DNA from 2 places in the Mycobacterium burgundiense genome. Region 2 is predicted to be linked to the other one. Evidence: riboswitches for the same ligand, from Rfam matches in the RefSeq annotation. Region 2 holds a riboswitch; the other holds the start of a gene.

Region 1 (6,746 bases), 1.8 Mb from region 2:
TGAGGCCCAGCACCGGACCGAACGTCGCGCCGGCCGGGCCGGTGACCACCGACTTGAGGTAGATCGAGGCCACCTGCTTGAAGATCTCGAAACCGACGGCGGCGATCAGGCCGGCCCGGACGCTGCTACGCAAAGTGGCCGATTCGCGCGGCAACCGGGCGATGATCCAGGTGAACAACATCCACGACACGACCAGCGCCAGCAGCGTCGAGGCGATCCACAGCACCGGGCCCAGCACGGTGGCGTCGTGAATGCCCAACCAGCCCAGCACGTTCTCCATCACCGAGGCGTTACCCAACGTGGTCAACGCGACGGTGATGACGATGGCCACGAACGCCGACAGCAGCGCCGCCAGGTCCGAGAGCTTGGTCCGCAGGAACCCCGGGCGCTCCCCCCGGTACAGACCCCACATCTGCGACAGCGCCTCGCGCAGATTTGCCATCCAGCCCAACCCCGCCCAGGCCGCGGTCGCCAGGCCGATCACGCCGACCGAGGTGCGCGAGGAGATGGCCGAATCCATCAGGTCGATGAGTTGCCCGCCGAGATCACCGCTGACCGTTTGGCGAATGGTGTTCTCGACCTGCTCCAGCAGATCCGGTCGGCTGGCCAACACGAAGCCGCCCGCGGCGAATCCGATCATGATCAACGGAAACAGCGCGAAGATCGTGAAATAAGTGATGCCGGCGGCGTAGAAGTCGCCCTTGCTGTCGTTGTAGCGCTGCTGCGCGCGCATCACGTGGTCGAACCAGGGCAGCCGAGCGCGTAGGCGATCGAGGATTCCGGGCTTGGCGTCCGATTCGGCCGGCTCGGTCATAGCCTGTGTCCTATTCCTACGACGGTTGCGGAAGAAAGCCCAGCCGCTCGTATACCCGGTTCAGCGTGTTTGCAGACACTTCCCGCGCCCGGTCCGCACCGGCGGCCAGGACGGACTCCAATTCGGCTGGATCGGCCAGTAATTCGTCCACCCGGGTCTTGATCGGGCCGACGAACTCCACCACGGCCTCGGCGGTGTCCTTCTTCAGGTCGCCGTAGCCGCGGCCGTCGTAGCCACGCACGAGCGCGTCGATGTCGGCGCCCGTCACCGCCGACTGGATGGTCAGCAGGTTGGACACCCCGGGCTTGGCGTCGGGATCGAACCGGATCTCCCGGTCGCTGTCGGTGACGGCCGAACGGATCTTCTTGGCGGTCTTGGCCGGATCGTCGAGCAGGGCGACGAGCCCGGCCTCGGTGGCCGCGGACTTGCTCATCTTCGCCGTCGGATCCTGCAGGTCGTAGATCTTGGCGGTGGCCTTCGGGATCAGCGCCTCGGGCACCACGAACGTGTCGGGGAACCGCGCATTGAAGCGCTGGGCCACGTCCCGGGTGAGCTCGAGATGCTGGCGCTGATCCTCGCCGACCGGAACCAGATCGGTGTCGTAGAGCAGGATGTCGGCGGCCATCAACACCGGGTAGGTGAACAGCCCCACGGTGGTGGCGTCGCTGCCGTGCCGGGCCGACTTGTCCTTGAACTGCGTCATCCGAGACGCCTGCCCGAAACCGGTGAAACACCCCAGCGCCCAAGCCAACTGGGCGTGGGCGGGCACGTGACTCTGAACGAAGATGGCGCTGCGCGCGGGATCGATGCCCAACGCCAGATACTGCGCGGCGGTCACCAGCGTACGGCGCCGCAGCACCTCCGGCTCGAGCTCCTGGGGCACGGTGATGGCGTGCAGGTCGACCACGCAGAAGAAGGCCTCGAACTCGTCCTGCATTCCCACCCATTGGTTGATCGCGCCCAGCGCGTTGCCGAGGTGCAGGGAATCGGAGGTGGGTTGGACGCCGGAGAACACCACTCGGCGGGCCGCGCTGCTGTCGCTCATGATGCGGCCATCTTTTCATCCGCGAATTCGACGGTCACCGGCGCGTGGTCCGACCAGCGCAGCGCGTAGGCGGCCGGCCGCTCGGTGCCGGCGGTCACGGCCCGGGCGGCCAGCGCGGGGGTGACCAGGTGGTAGTCGATGCGCCAGCCGGCGTCGTTGTCGAACGCCTTGCCGCGCCAGGACCACCAGCTGTACGGACCGGGCCCCTCGGGATGCAGCGCGCGCACGACGTCGACCCAGCCCGTGGCCAGCAGATCGGTGACCCACTGCCGTTCCTCGGGCAGGAATCCCGACTTCTTCAGGTTGCCCTTCCAGTTCTTGATGTCGTTCTCGGTGTGGGCGACGTTCCAGTCCCCGCACAGCAGCGCGTCCCGGCCGGTCGCGCGCAGTTGGGCCATCCGGTGGGCGATCGCGGTCATGAAGCGTTCCTTCTCCAGCTGGCGGTCGGTCTGGGCCTCGCCGGTCGGCACGTACAGGCTCGCGACGGTCAGGCCCGCGGTGTCGACTTCGAGGTAGCGGCCGTGCAACGCGAATTCGTCGGCGCCACAGCCGATGCGCACCTCGTCGAAGGGGGTGCGGGACAGCACGGCGACGCCGTTGCGGCCCTTGAGATGCGGGTCCGCCGACGCCAGGTGCCAGCCGTCGGCGATGGCCGGGGCCAGCGCTTCGGCCAGTTGCTCATCGTCCGCGCGCGTCTCCTGCAGGCAGATCACGTCCGCGCGGGTTTCCTTCAACCAGGCCAGCAAACCAAGATTGTCGGTTGAGCGCTGCTTGACGGCGGCCCGGATGCCGTTGACGTTGACGGTCGTGACGATCACGAGGCCCCACCCTAACCAACGCGTCGGACGCCGCCCGGCCGCAGGCGAGCCGGTACCGGGGGTACCGGATAGTTGCTAAAGTCGGGTCATGACGTTCCGTCGCGCCCCCATTCATCTGGGCACCGGTGAACCGGTCCTGATGCTGCATCCGTTCCTGTGCTCGCAGCAGGTCTGGTCCACGGTCGGGCAGAAGCTCGCCGAGACCGGGCGCTACGAGGTCTTCGCCCCGACGATGGTCGGCCACCACGGCGGACCCGACGCCGGGACGTGGTTCTTGAACACCGAACTGCTCGCCGATCACGTCGAACGACAACTCGACGAACTGGGCTGGGACACCGCCCACATCGTGGGTAATTCGCTGGGCGGCTGGGTCGCGTTCGAGCTGGAACGACGCGGCCGGGCCCGCACCCTGACCGGCATCGCCCCGGCCGGCGGCTGGACGCAGTGGTCACCGGTCAAGTTCGAGACCGTGGCGAAGTTCATTGCCGGCGGTCCGGTCCTGCTGGCCGCGCGCCTGCTGGGGCCCCGGATCCTTCGGCTGCCCTTCGCCCGCCGGGTGGCCACGCTGGCGGTCAGCGGTCCCGCCGACGGGCCCACCGACGCCGACCTGGTGGACCTCGTCGCGGACGCCACGCACTGCCGCGCCTACTTCGCGCTGCTGGTCAAGACCCTGATGTTGCCGGGACTGCTGGAGCTTTCCGAGATCGAGGTCCCGACCCACCTGGTGGTCTGCGAGAAGGACCGGGTCTTCCCCGCCGTGCGCGGCCACCGGCACTTCCTCGACAATCTGCCCCCCACCTCGCGCACCACCCGCCTCGACGGGGTCGGACACATCCCGATGCTGGAGGCTCCGGACCTCGTCGCGGACCTGCTGATCGCCTTCCTCGACGAGCACTCCGCGCCGGGCCCCGAACAGCGCCGGGCCTGACCCCACCGGACGTTTCGCGGGTGGCTGAAGCGTGCCTGCTGGCCGACACTCGGTCGGTTGGGATATTCTGCGTATCGGTCATGAGTGCCAGCAACAAGCCCCGGCTTGCTGGCCGGCAACCCTCCAACCGCGGTGGGGTGCCCCGGGTGATGACCAGGTTGAGTAGTCACTGGACCAACCATCCAGTGGGTTACACGGCAAGCGCGGGTCCGGTACGCGGGCCCCAAGAGTAGACAGGGAAACCTGATGCGGCCCGATATGTGTCACTGCTGCTGAACCGACGCGCACCCGTGCGCGTCGATCCGTCGTGCCAGCGCCGACGGACAAGCATCCGAGACCAGCTACCGAAGGACACCACCCCATGAGCAACAAAACCGATGATCACAGCGCCTCCTGGTCGTTCGAGACCAAGCAGGTCCACGCCGGCCAGACGCCCGATGCCGCCACCAATGCGCGGGCCCTGCCGATCTACGCGACCACCTCCTACACGTTCGACAGCACCGACCACGCCGCGGCCCTGTTCAGCCTGGCCGAACCCGGCAACATCTACACCCGGATCATGAACCCGACGACCGATGTCGTCGAGCAGCGCGTCGCGGCCCTCGAGGGCGGCGTCGCGGCGCTGTTCCTGGCATCGGGTCAGGCCGCCTCGACCATCTCGATCCTCAACATCGCCGCGGCCGGCGATCACGTCGTGTCCTCCCCGCGCCTGTACGGCGGCACCTATAACCTCTTCCAGCACTCGCTGCCGAAGCTCGGTGTCGAGGTCACCTTCGTCGAGAATCCCGATGATCCGGAGTCCTGGCGGGCGGCGGTGCGGCCCAACACCAAGGCCTTCTTCGCCGAGACCATCTCCAACCCGCAGATCGACATCCTCGACATCCCCGCGGTCTCGGCGGTGGCCCACGACAACGGCGTGCCGTTGATCGTGGACAACACCATCGCCACGCCGTACCTGATCCAACCGCTGGCGCTCGGCGCCGACATCGTCGTGCATTCGGCCACCAAGTACCTCGGCGGCCACGGCACCGCGATCGCCGGGGTGCTCGTCGACGGCGGCACCTTCGACTGGACCAGCGGACGATTCCCCGGGTTCACGACGCCGGACCCCAGCTACCACGGTGTGGTGTTCGCCGAACTCGGCGCACCGGCCTACGCGCTGAAGGCCCGGGTGCAGTTGCTGCGCGACCTCGGCTCGGCCGCCTCCCCGTTCAACGCCTTCCTGGTGGCGCAGGGCCTGGAAACGCTGAGCCTGCGGATGGAACGCCACGTGGAGAATGCGCAATGCGTCGCCAAGTACCTGGCCGACCACGAGGGCGTCACCAGCGTCAACTACGCCGGACTGCCGGATTCACCCTGGTATGACCTCGGAAAGAAGCTGGCGCCCAGGGGCACCGGCGCGGTGCTGGCCTTCGAGTTGGCCGGCGGAGTCGCCGCCGGCAAGGCATTCGTCGACGCGCTCACCTTGCACAGCCACGTCGCCAACATCGGCGACGTGCGGTCGCTGGTGATCCATCCGGCCTCCACCACGCATCAGCAGCTCTCGCCCGAGGAGCAGCTCAGCAGCGGGGTCACCCCGGGCCTGGTGCGCCTGGCGGTCGGCATCGAGGGCATCGACGACATCCTGGCCGACCTCGAGCGTGGCTTCGCCGCCGCCGGAGCCGTGGGGCACCCGGACCCCCAAGCCGTGGCGGCGTTTTGAGTGAGCCGGACATGACCATCTCCGAAGAGCGCGTATTCGCGCACGCCGTCCTGCCCCCCGAGGGTGAGACCGCGATCGTCAACATCGGTGCACTCGAGCTGGAAAGCGGTGTGGTGCTCGACGACGTCAGCATCGCCGTCCAGCGCTGGGGCGAGCTGTCCCCGGCTCGCGACAACGTCGTCATGGTGCTGCATGCGCTCACCGGCGATTCGCACATCACCGGCCCGGCCGGACCGGGGCACCCGACCCCGGGCTGGTGGGACGGCATCGCCGGGCCGGGCGCGCCGATCGACACCGACCGCTGGTGCGCGGTGGCGACCAATGTGCTGGGCGGCTGCCGCGGTTCGACCGGACCGAGTTCGCGCAAGCGCGATGGATTGCCATGGGGCTCACGCTTTCCGGTGATCACCATCCGCGACCAGGTCAACGCCGACATCGCCGCGCTGGCCGCCCTCGGCATCACCGAGGTCGCCACCGTGATGGGCGGCTCGATGGGCGGTGCCCGAGCGCTGGAATGGATTGTCGGACATCCCGATACGGTGCGCACCGGGCTGGTGCTGGCGGTCGGCGCGCGCGCCACGGCCGATCAGATCGGCACCCAGAGCACTCAGATCGCGGCCATCAAGGCCGACCCGGACTGGCAGGGTGGCGACTACTACGAGACCGGCCGCAGCCCGGATGCCGGGCTGCAGATCGCGCGCAGGTTCGCACACCTGACCTACCGTGGCGAGGTCGAGCTGGACACCCGGTTCGGCAACATCGCGCAGGGCGACGAGGACCCGCTGACCGGCGGTCGGTACGCGGTGGAGAGCTATCTGGAGTATCAGGGCGCCAAGCTGCGCGCCCGGTTCGACGCCGGCAGCTATGTGACACTCTCCGACGCGCTCTCGAGCCACGACGTGGGTCGTGGACGCGGCGGGGTGGCCGCGGCGCTGCGGTCCTGTTCGGTCCCCACGGTGGTGGGCGGCATCACCTCCGACCGGCTCTATCCGCTGCGGTTGCAGCAGGAGCTGGCCGATCTGCTGCCCGGCTGCGAGGGGCTCAACGTGGTCGAGTCGATCAGCGGCCACGACGGATTCCTGGTCGAGATGGAACCCATCGGCGCCCTGATCCGGCAGACGCTGGAATTGGCGTCCCGGTGATCGCGCAAGACCCCGCACGGTCGCTGTCCTTCGGTTCGGAGGCCGCCGCCTACGAGCGGGGCCGCCCGTCGTATCCCCCGGACGCCATCGATTGGCTGCTGCCGCCGGGCGCGCGCGATGTGCTCGACCTCGGCGCCGGCACCGGCAAGCTGACCACCCGGCTGGTGGAACGCGGACTGAACGTGGTGGCGGTCGACCCGATCGCGGAGATGCTCGAGGTGCTCAGCAATGCGCTGCCCGAGACCCCGGCGCTGCTCGGCACGGCCGAGGAGATTCCGCTGCCGGACAACAGCGTCG
Region 2 (6,746 bases):
GCGAGAAGCAGAAGGCCGGCGACTTCGCCGGAATGGCGGACCAGATCACCGACGACCACATCGCGGCGTTCGCCACCGAGTCCACCTGGGACGGTCTGGCCGGCGCCCTCGGCGAGAAGTACGCCGGTGTCGCGACCCGCCTCGTGCTGTACAACGCGGCCAGCGATCTCGAGCGTTTCGAACGCTACGGCGCGGTCGCGCGGGCGATGTCTGCAGTGCCCGATTAAAGCTGGCGTTCCGTCGTCGGCCGGCCCGGGCCGCCCGCCCGTCACTCCCGTACCGTGGCCGGTGGTCCGGTAGCGAGCGTAGGGTGGATTTCGGGCACTGCACAGGGGGGTTATGCCGTGATCGAGATGATGACTGACACGCCCGAGGGCGTGACCGGGATTCGCGTCTCGGGCACAGTCACGGGCGAGGAACTGCGCGCATTTGAACCGCAGATGCGCCAGCTGCTGGACACCGATGAGATCAGGTTCGTCGAGGTCATCGATCCGGACTACGAAGGCTTCGGCCGCGGCGGGCTGGCCGAGGACATCCGGATGGGCTTCGGTGTGCTCTTCAAACACCACTCCGCATTCAAGCGGATGGCGATCGTCACCGACACGGACTGGATTGTGCACGCGCTACACGTGCTGGCGTGGATGGTTCCCGGCGAGCTCAAGATATTCGGTCTCGGCGAGCTGGAGCAGGCGAAGGAGTGGGCCGCGGGCTGAGGGCGCCTCCACGGCCGTTGCTCAGGTCTTTCTGGCCAGCATCCACGCCTCGCCCTGACGTTCGTCGGCGGCGATCGTCTCCAGTGTGGCGAAGGAGGCCGTCAACTCCCCCGGCGCCGCCCGGAAGCGCCCCGGTTCGGCGCCGACCGCGCTCAGCCAGCTGATCGCCAGCAGCCCGCCGGGGGCCAACCGGTCGATGATCGCCTGATCGAGGCGACGGTCCCGGAACCGTTGGCAGACAATGACGTCCGTGGGTGGACCGGCCGGAAGCCCGGCGTCGAGGTCGACGACTTCGAATCGGCAACGATCGCCAACGTCGCTGCGCGCAGCGAGCTCTCGGGCCTGGTCGATGGCGATCGTCGAGACGTCGACGCCCCATACGTCGAGGCCGCGACGGGCCAGCCACACGCTGGTCACGCCCGGTCCGCACGCCAGGTCCAGGGCGTGCCCCTCAGTGGGGAACACGTCTTCAAAGTGGGCGAACGCCGGCGGCGGACCCACCGATTCCATGGACGGTGCCGGGCGCTCCCGGTAGCGCTCGTCCCAGCGGGTGCGGTCCTGGTCAGTCATTGCGACTCACCCGTGCGGTGCGCCCGTCGCCCGCTCTTCGGCGAAGCGAGGCCCGGTGCAGACACAGCTATGTGCCGTCAGCCGGACAACCGTCACCAACACCGGATGCCTTTTCGTATCGCGCCGCAATCTGCAAGGGAGCAGATGCGTTCACGGTGCGCAGTTTGGCATTCCTGATCTCCTGTTCGACCCAGGTATCTTCCACGGCGCGCTGCAATTTAGAACGACGATGAGCTTCGGCGGCCGCGTAGGAACCGTGGCGCGCGATTTGATCAGCCGTTCGGGAGTAGTGCGACGCATGCCACTGCCGGGGAGGCTGTGGCTCGCCAATCCAGCCACGCTCTGCGCTCATGACAACCTCTTCTGCCGAGGACGGTCGCCCCGTCCCGCCTGCCTGGGCCGCTCCAGTCGCCGCGGACACTGCGCACGCACGTTGCGCCTGATGACTTGATCAATCGACCGGAACATAATCCGCCCTCCCTGCCCGGGAGTCTCCACCACGGAGACACTCTTGCCCGCACCAAACGGTTTAGGCCGCTTCGTCATCCGAGCCACCCACCAGCGTGGGGTTGGCGTACCGTCCAGTCGGAGCTTGGCGACGGCAACTCGTGAAGCAATCGTCATGGTACAGGGCTCGGGCCACACAGCAGCCGTGATGGCGGCGGTCTAGCGTGCGACCTGATCTCATCACCATTCTCCATCCCCTGCCGTGAGTACACCGGTGATCTGAACCGAGAGGTTTCGTTGCGTAAGCGAAGAATGCGCACCCCATCAAGACCTTTCGGCCTTGCCTGTCAGACCGCCAAGTTATAGTCGGGGTGCGTCATGAGATGCCGTACCAAGCTCCGACTAAGCGGCACGCCAACCCCACGCTCGCGGGTGGCTCGGATGACGACGCGGCCCACGCCAACCGGTGAGGGCAAGAGCGCCTCTCCTGGCAGAGGCACGAAACTCGGGGAATATCGCGATGTCTCAAGCGAAGGACTGCGCCTCTATTGGCCCTGGGCACCGCAAGCAATGGCTCCAGGCATTGAAGGTGCACCTCGGCGTGGCCGCCCAGAGACGTCGGGACGAAGCGCGGGTGGAAGACCGACATCGTCTGCGCGCCAAGGTGTTCGGATTGGACCTCAGTGATACCCGGGACGTGTGAGATTCGACCGCATGTCGTTTCTGATGCGGACCGCGGTAACACGAAGTCCCAGTCTGCTCTATCCGAACCCCATTGAGAGGATCACACAAGATGAACGTTCAGCGAATCGAAGGCTACGACATCATCGGCGACGTCCACGGATGCGCCACCAAGCTCGAGGAACTACTCACCGAACTCGGCTACATGGCCGAGCCCGCAGCCGCATACCGCCATCCCAGTCGGCAGGCGATCTTCGTCGGCGACCTGATCGATCGCGGCGACGAACAGTTGCGCGTGCTCGAGGTGGTCAAGGCCATGGTCGATGCGGACAGCGCCCGGATCGTCATGGGCAATCACGAGTTCAACGCCCTCGCCTATGACACCGAATGGCCGCCCGGCAGCGGGAAGTACCTACGCCCACACGATGACCCGGACGACGAAAGGTCGGAGAAGAACGCGAAACAGCACAAGGCCTTCCTCGACCAGGTCACCGGCATTGACCGGCAGCGATACCTGCAGTGGTTCAAGACGATTCCGCTCTGGCTGGATCTCGGTGGCCTGCGGGTCGTCCACGCCTGCTGGCACGCGGACTCCATCGCAGTGGTCGAGCACCACTGCGGATCGAATACCCCGTTCGCCCACATCGACCATCTGGTGGCGGCCAGCACCGAGCACCATCCGCTGTACCGTGCGGTCGAGACGCTGCTGAAGGGCCCCGAGATCAGTCTGGTCAACCATGGGCAGCTCCCCTACCACGACAAAGACGGCACGCCGCGCGACAACGCCCGAATACAATGGTGGAACAACGGCGGCCGCACCCTGCGCGACATCGCCGAAATGGCAGGCAATTTCACCACCGCGGCCGGCGAGCCCTACCCGCCGCTGCCCGACCTGGAACTGCGGAGCGACACCCGGTCCTTCGTCTATACCGACGAAATCCCGGTGGTCTACGGTCATTACTGGCGGCAGGCGCCTCCGAAACACCGGCACGACTGGACGGACTACACCGCGTGCGTCGACTTCAGCGCGGTGAAAGACGGCGCGCTGACCGCCTACCGCTGGTCGGGCGAGAGCACAATTCAGCGCGAACACTCCGTGACTTCAGGCGGATGGTGAGCCGCGGCCGTTCATGACTCGAGGTTGACCCGTCGCCGGAACAACTCCGCGGGGCGTCCTCGCCCGCCCGCCGTGGTGGCGCCGGTCGCGACGAGTTGGGACTCCATCGAACGCCGGAACGTGTCACGTTGCAGCGCGGACCCCGCGACGCCCTCGTGGACCAACCGAAGGTCGCGCAGGGTGAATTCCTCGCCGAGCAGACGGTCGGGATCCGGCGACGCTTCGTAGCGGGTGCGCACGTCCTCGACGGACAGCGCGATGATGTCGGCGTGGTCGTAGATCAGTCGGCCCGGTGCATGCACGGGGACCAGTCGGGTGGTGGCGACGAGGCGGCTGGTTAGCCGATCTGGCGGGACGACGGCGACGTGCGCCACCGACAACACCCAGCCACGATCGTCGCGCTCTGGGTCATCGAAGACGTGGAGTTGGCGGGGGCATAACCCGGTCACGTTGGCTTTGTCCGCCAGTGCCCGAGCGACGGCGTCGGCCAGGGTCTCGCCGGCGTGCAGGAAGGTGCCCGGCAGCGCCCAACCTCGACCTCCTGTCCGCCTGACCTGCAGGACCGACAACCCGACCGCAGGATCGACGGTGAGCACAGCCGCGTCGACGGCAACCGAGGGTCTTGGGTAGTCCCCCAGGGTGCGTCCGCTGCTGTCTCTGTGGTTCTTGTTGTCCATGTCAGTGCCCCAGCGTACAGTCCATCTCATTTAGCGCACTTTTGCGCAAATTGAACTGGGGGTGGAGATGGCATCACTGAATGACCGGGTCGAGGGCGTGCTGTTGGGGACCGCGGCGGGGGACGCGCTGGGCGCGCCGTACGAGTTCCAGCCGCCGCGAGGGCCCGAGTTGCCGGTAGAGATGGCCGGGGGTGGGCCGTGGGAGCCGAGTGAATGGACCGACGACACCGCCATGGCGATTGCCATCGCCGAGGTCGCCGCTACGGGAGCGGACCTACGCGAGTCGACGGCGCAGGACGCCATCGTGGCTCGCTGGCACGAGTGGTCTTTGGGCGCCAAGGATGTCGGCATCCAGACGCGGTCCGTTCTGGCCACAGCTGCCCGCGAGGGGCGCATCTCGGCGGCCCACGCGCGCACCGCGGCGGCGACGCTGCACGAGCGCACCGGTCGCACCGCCGGCAATGGTTCGCTGATGCGGACCGCGCCGGTGGCGTTGGCTTATCTTGATGACGAGCACGCCCTGGTGGCGGCCGCCCGGGCGATCAGCGAGCTCACCCATTTCGATCCCGATGCAGGCGATGCCACGGTGTTGTGGTGCTGCGCGATCCGTCATGCGGTGCTGACCACGGAGTTGGATGTCCGAATCGGGTTGCGCCACATCGGTGGTGACCGCCGAGAGGTCTGGTCGACACGGATCGAACAGGCAGAAGTGTCTCGTCCCTCCGATTTCGCCAACAACGGATGGGTGGTCGCGGCGCTGCAAGCTGCCTGGTCGGCGATTGCCACCACCGTGGCCGGGCCCGGAACCGACCGGGCCGAGCATCTTCGGCGCGGCCTCGACGCGGCGGTGCGGGCCGGCAATGACACCGATACGGTCGCGGCGATCGCGGGCGGTCTGCTCGGTGCGGCCTACGGTGCGTCGGCCGTGCCGCTGGAGTGGCGCCACCTGCTGCACGGCTGGCCGGATCTGACTGCGCGCGGACTGGTGGGGCTGGCGACCGCCATCCACCGCAAGGGCCGCCCCGCCAAGGGACCGACGTATCCGGGTTCGCGGATCAACACGCTCACTCCTCACCCGTACGATCCGGACGTTCTGCTCGGCGGTGTCGGGGCGCTGCGTCGACTGCCGGCCGAAGTGGACGCGGTGGTCTCACTGTGCCGCGTGGCCGACGCCGACGTGCCCGCTGGGATGCCGCACGTCGAGGTGCGGTTGATCGACAAGACCGATCCCGACGAGAACCCGCACCTGGATTTCGTCCTGCTCGATACCGTGCGCGCAATCGAAACCCTTCGGGCTCAAGGGCGCACGGTGTTGGTGCATTGCGCCGAGGCCTACAGCCGTACCCCCACCACCGCGGCGCTATATGGTGCGCGGTTGCGCGCGGTCGGCGCGGACGAGGCGTTGCGGGACGTGCTCGCGGCGCTACCCAACGCGAATCCGAATCCGGCGTTTCGGGAAGCGTTGCAGCGCTTGGGAGAGGCACTGCAATCACCACCGCAGCCCGCGGATGCCGGCAGGCGAGATGCCTGATCGAGACACCGAAAGCGAACTGACCTGGCGCGGCGTGCTCGACCCCGGTCAATTGTCCGATCGCCTTGTTGCGACCGCGCCCGTCTTGCGGACCCCGGACGCACCGCGTACGACGTCTGCCTGGAGAAGGAAGCGGCCGGTACCCGCACGGCGGGACGCTGGCCGACGAAGGGTTTTGTGCAAAGCGCGGATCGCCATTTCGTCTCGCACGGACGCCCTGATTATCTACGGTGTCGCCCATGGTCATCATCTCTTCGTAATCAACATCGCCCGACCAGGCATCGCCGGTAGAATAGCTGGATGACCAGTGCGTACAGCAGGCGAGCGCTGGAGACGGTTCAGCGGCATCGGGAAGCGATTTGTGCCGTCCTCACGAAGTATGGCGCGAGCAATCCGAGGCTGTTCGGATCGGTAGCACAAGGCAATGCCGGGCCAGACAGCGATGTCGACATCTTGCTCGACCTTTCCGATGTAGGACCCGGCAGTCGACTGGCGCGTTTGTCTGGCATCCGTCTCGAACTCGAAGAGCTTCTACAGATGCGCATTGACGTTGCCGACGAGCGCCTCCTCAAGGCCGGAGTGTCCGAGACTGCGCGTCAGCAGGCAATTGCGCTGTGAGTAGATCGCCCCGGGACCGCCTGCGCGACATACACGCGGCCATCGGCAAGGTCAATGAATTCCGTCGGTCACTTGACGACCCGCATTCCGATATGGCGTTGTCAGTAGTGCTTCGGGAGATTGGCATCGTCGGAGAGGCAGTGAATGCGCTGCCGGCCAGCGTGACTTCCAGACGTCCCGAGATCCCGTGGCGCCAGATCGCGGCTATGCGAAACTTTCTGATACACGAATACTTTGACATCGACGCCACAATCGTGGACGACGTGATTGCCAACGACATGGATCCCCTGAGTGTGGCGGTGACTGCACTGCTCGCAGAGGAAGACACCACAGACGATCGGCAGAGTTAGCCGCTGATCTTCACTCGACACGCATTGCCAGGCCATGGGGTA

What was found. A riboswitch is a leader RNA that binds a small molecule or an ion and turns the genes downstream of it on or off. The one in region 2 is predicted to bind S-adenosylmethionine.
Region 1: it holds a riboswitch for S-adenosylmethionine, as region 2 does, so the genes downstream of both, RCP80_RS18285 (bifunctional o-acetylhomoserine/o-acetylserine sulfhydrylase) here and RCP80_RS09410 (hypothetical protein) in region 2, are expected to answer to the same signal.

What each region holds. Positions count from the first base shown of each region.
Region 1 covers NZ_OY726397.1:3,860,397-3,867,142, forward strand. Annotated here, with positions in the region: gene yhjD (inner membrane protein YhjD) at 1-814, opposite strand, end outside; gene trpS (tryptophan--tRNA ligase) at 831-1,859, opposite strand; gene RCP80_RS18275 (exodeoxyribonuclease III) at 1,856-2,677, opposite strand; gene RCP80_RS18280 (epoxide hydrolase EphH) at 2,766-3,605, shown strand; SAM riboswitch class IV at 3,682-3,815, shown strand; gene RCP80_RS18285 (bifunctional o-acetylhomoserine/o-acetylserine sulfhydrylase) at 3,967-5,307, shown strand; gene metX (homoserine O-acetyltransferase MetX) at 5,319-6,449, shown strand; gene RCP80_RS18295 (class I SAM-dependent methyltransferase) at 6,446-6,746, shown strand, end outside.
Region 2 covers NZ_OY726397.1:2,014,936-2,021,681, reverse strand. Annotated here, with positions in the region: gene RCP80_RS09425 (TIGR03617 family F420-dependent LLM class oxidoreductase) at 1-227, shown strand, start outside; gene RCP80_RS09420 (SpoIIAA family protein) at 345-713, shown strand; gene RCP80_RS09415 (class I SAM-dependent methyltransferase) at 735-1,283, opposite strand; gene RCP80_RS09410 (hypothetical protein) at 1,351-1,635, opposite strand; SAM riboswitch class IV at 1,786-1,897, opposite strand; SAM riboswitch class IV at 2,105-2,215, shown strand; gene RCP80_RS09405 (metallophosphoesterase) at 2,524-3,528, shown strand; gene RCP80_RS09400 (NUDIX hydrolase) at 3,540-4,205, opposite strand; gene RCP80_RS09395 (ADP-ribosylglycohydrolase family protein) at 4,273-5,736, shown strand; gene RCP80_RS09390 (nucleotidyltransferase family protein) at 6,037-6,354, shown strand; gene RCP80_RS09385 (HepT-like ribonuclease domain-containing protein) at 6,351-6,704, shown strand.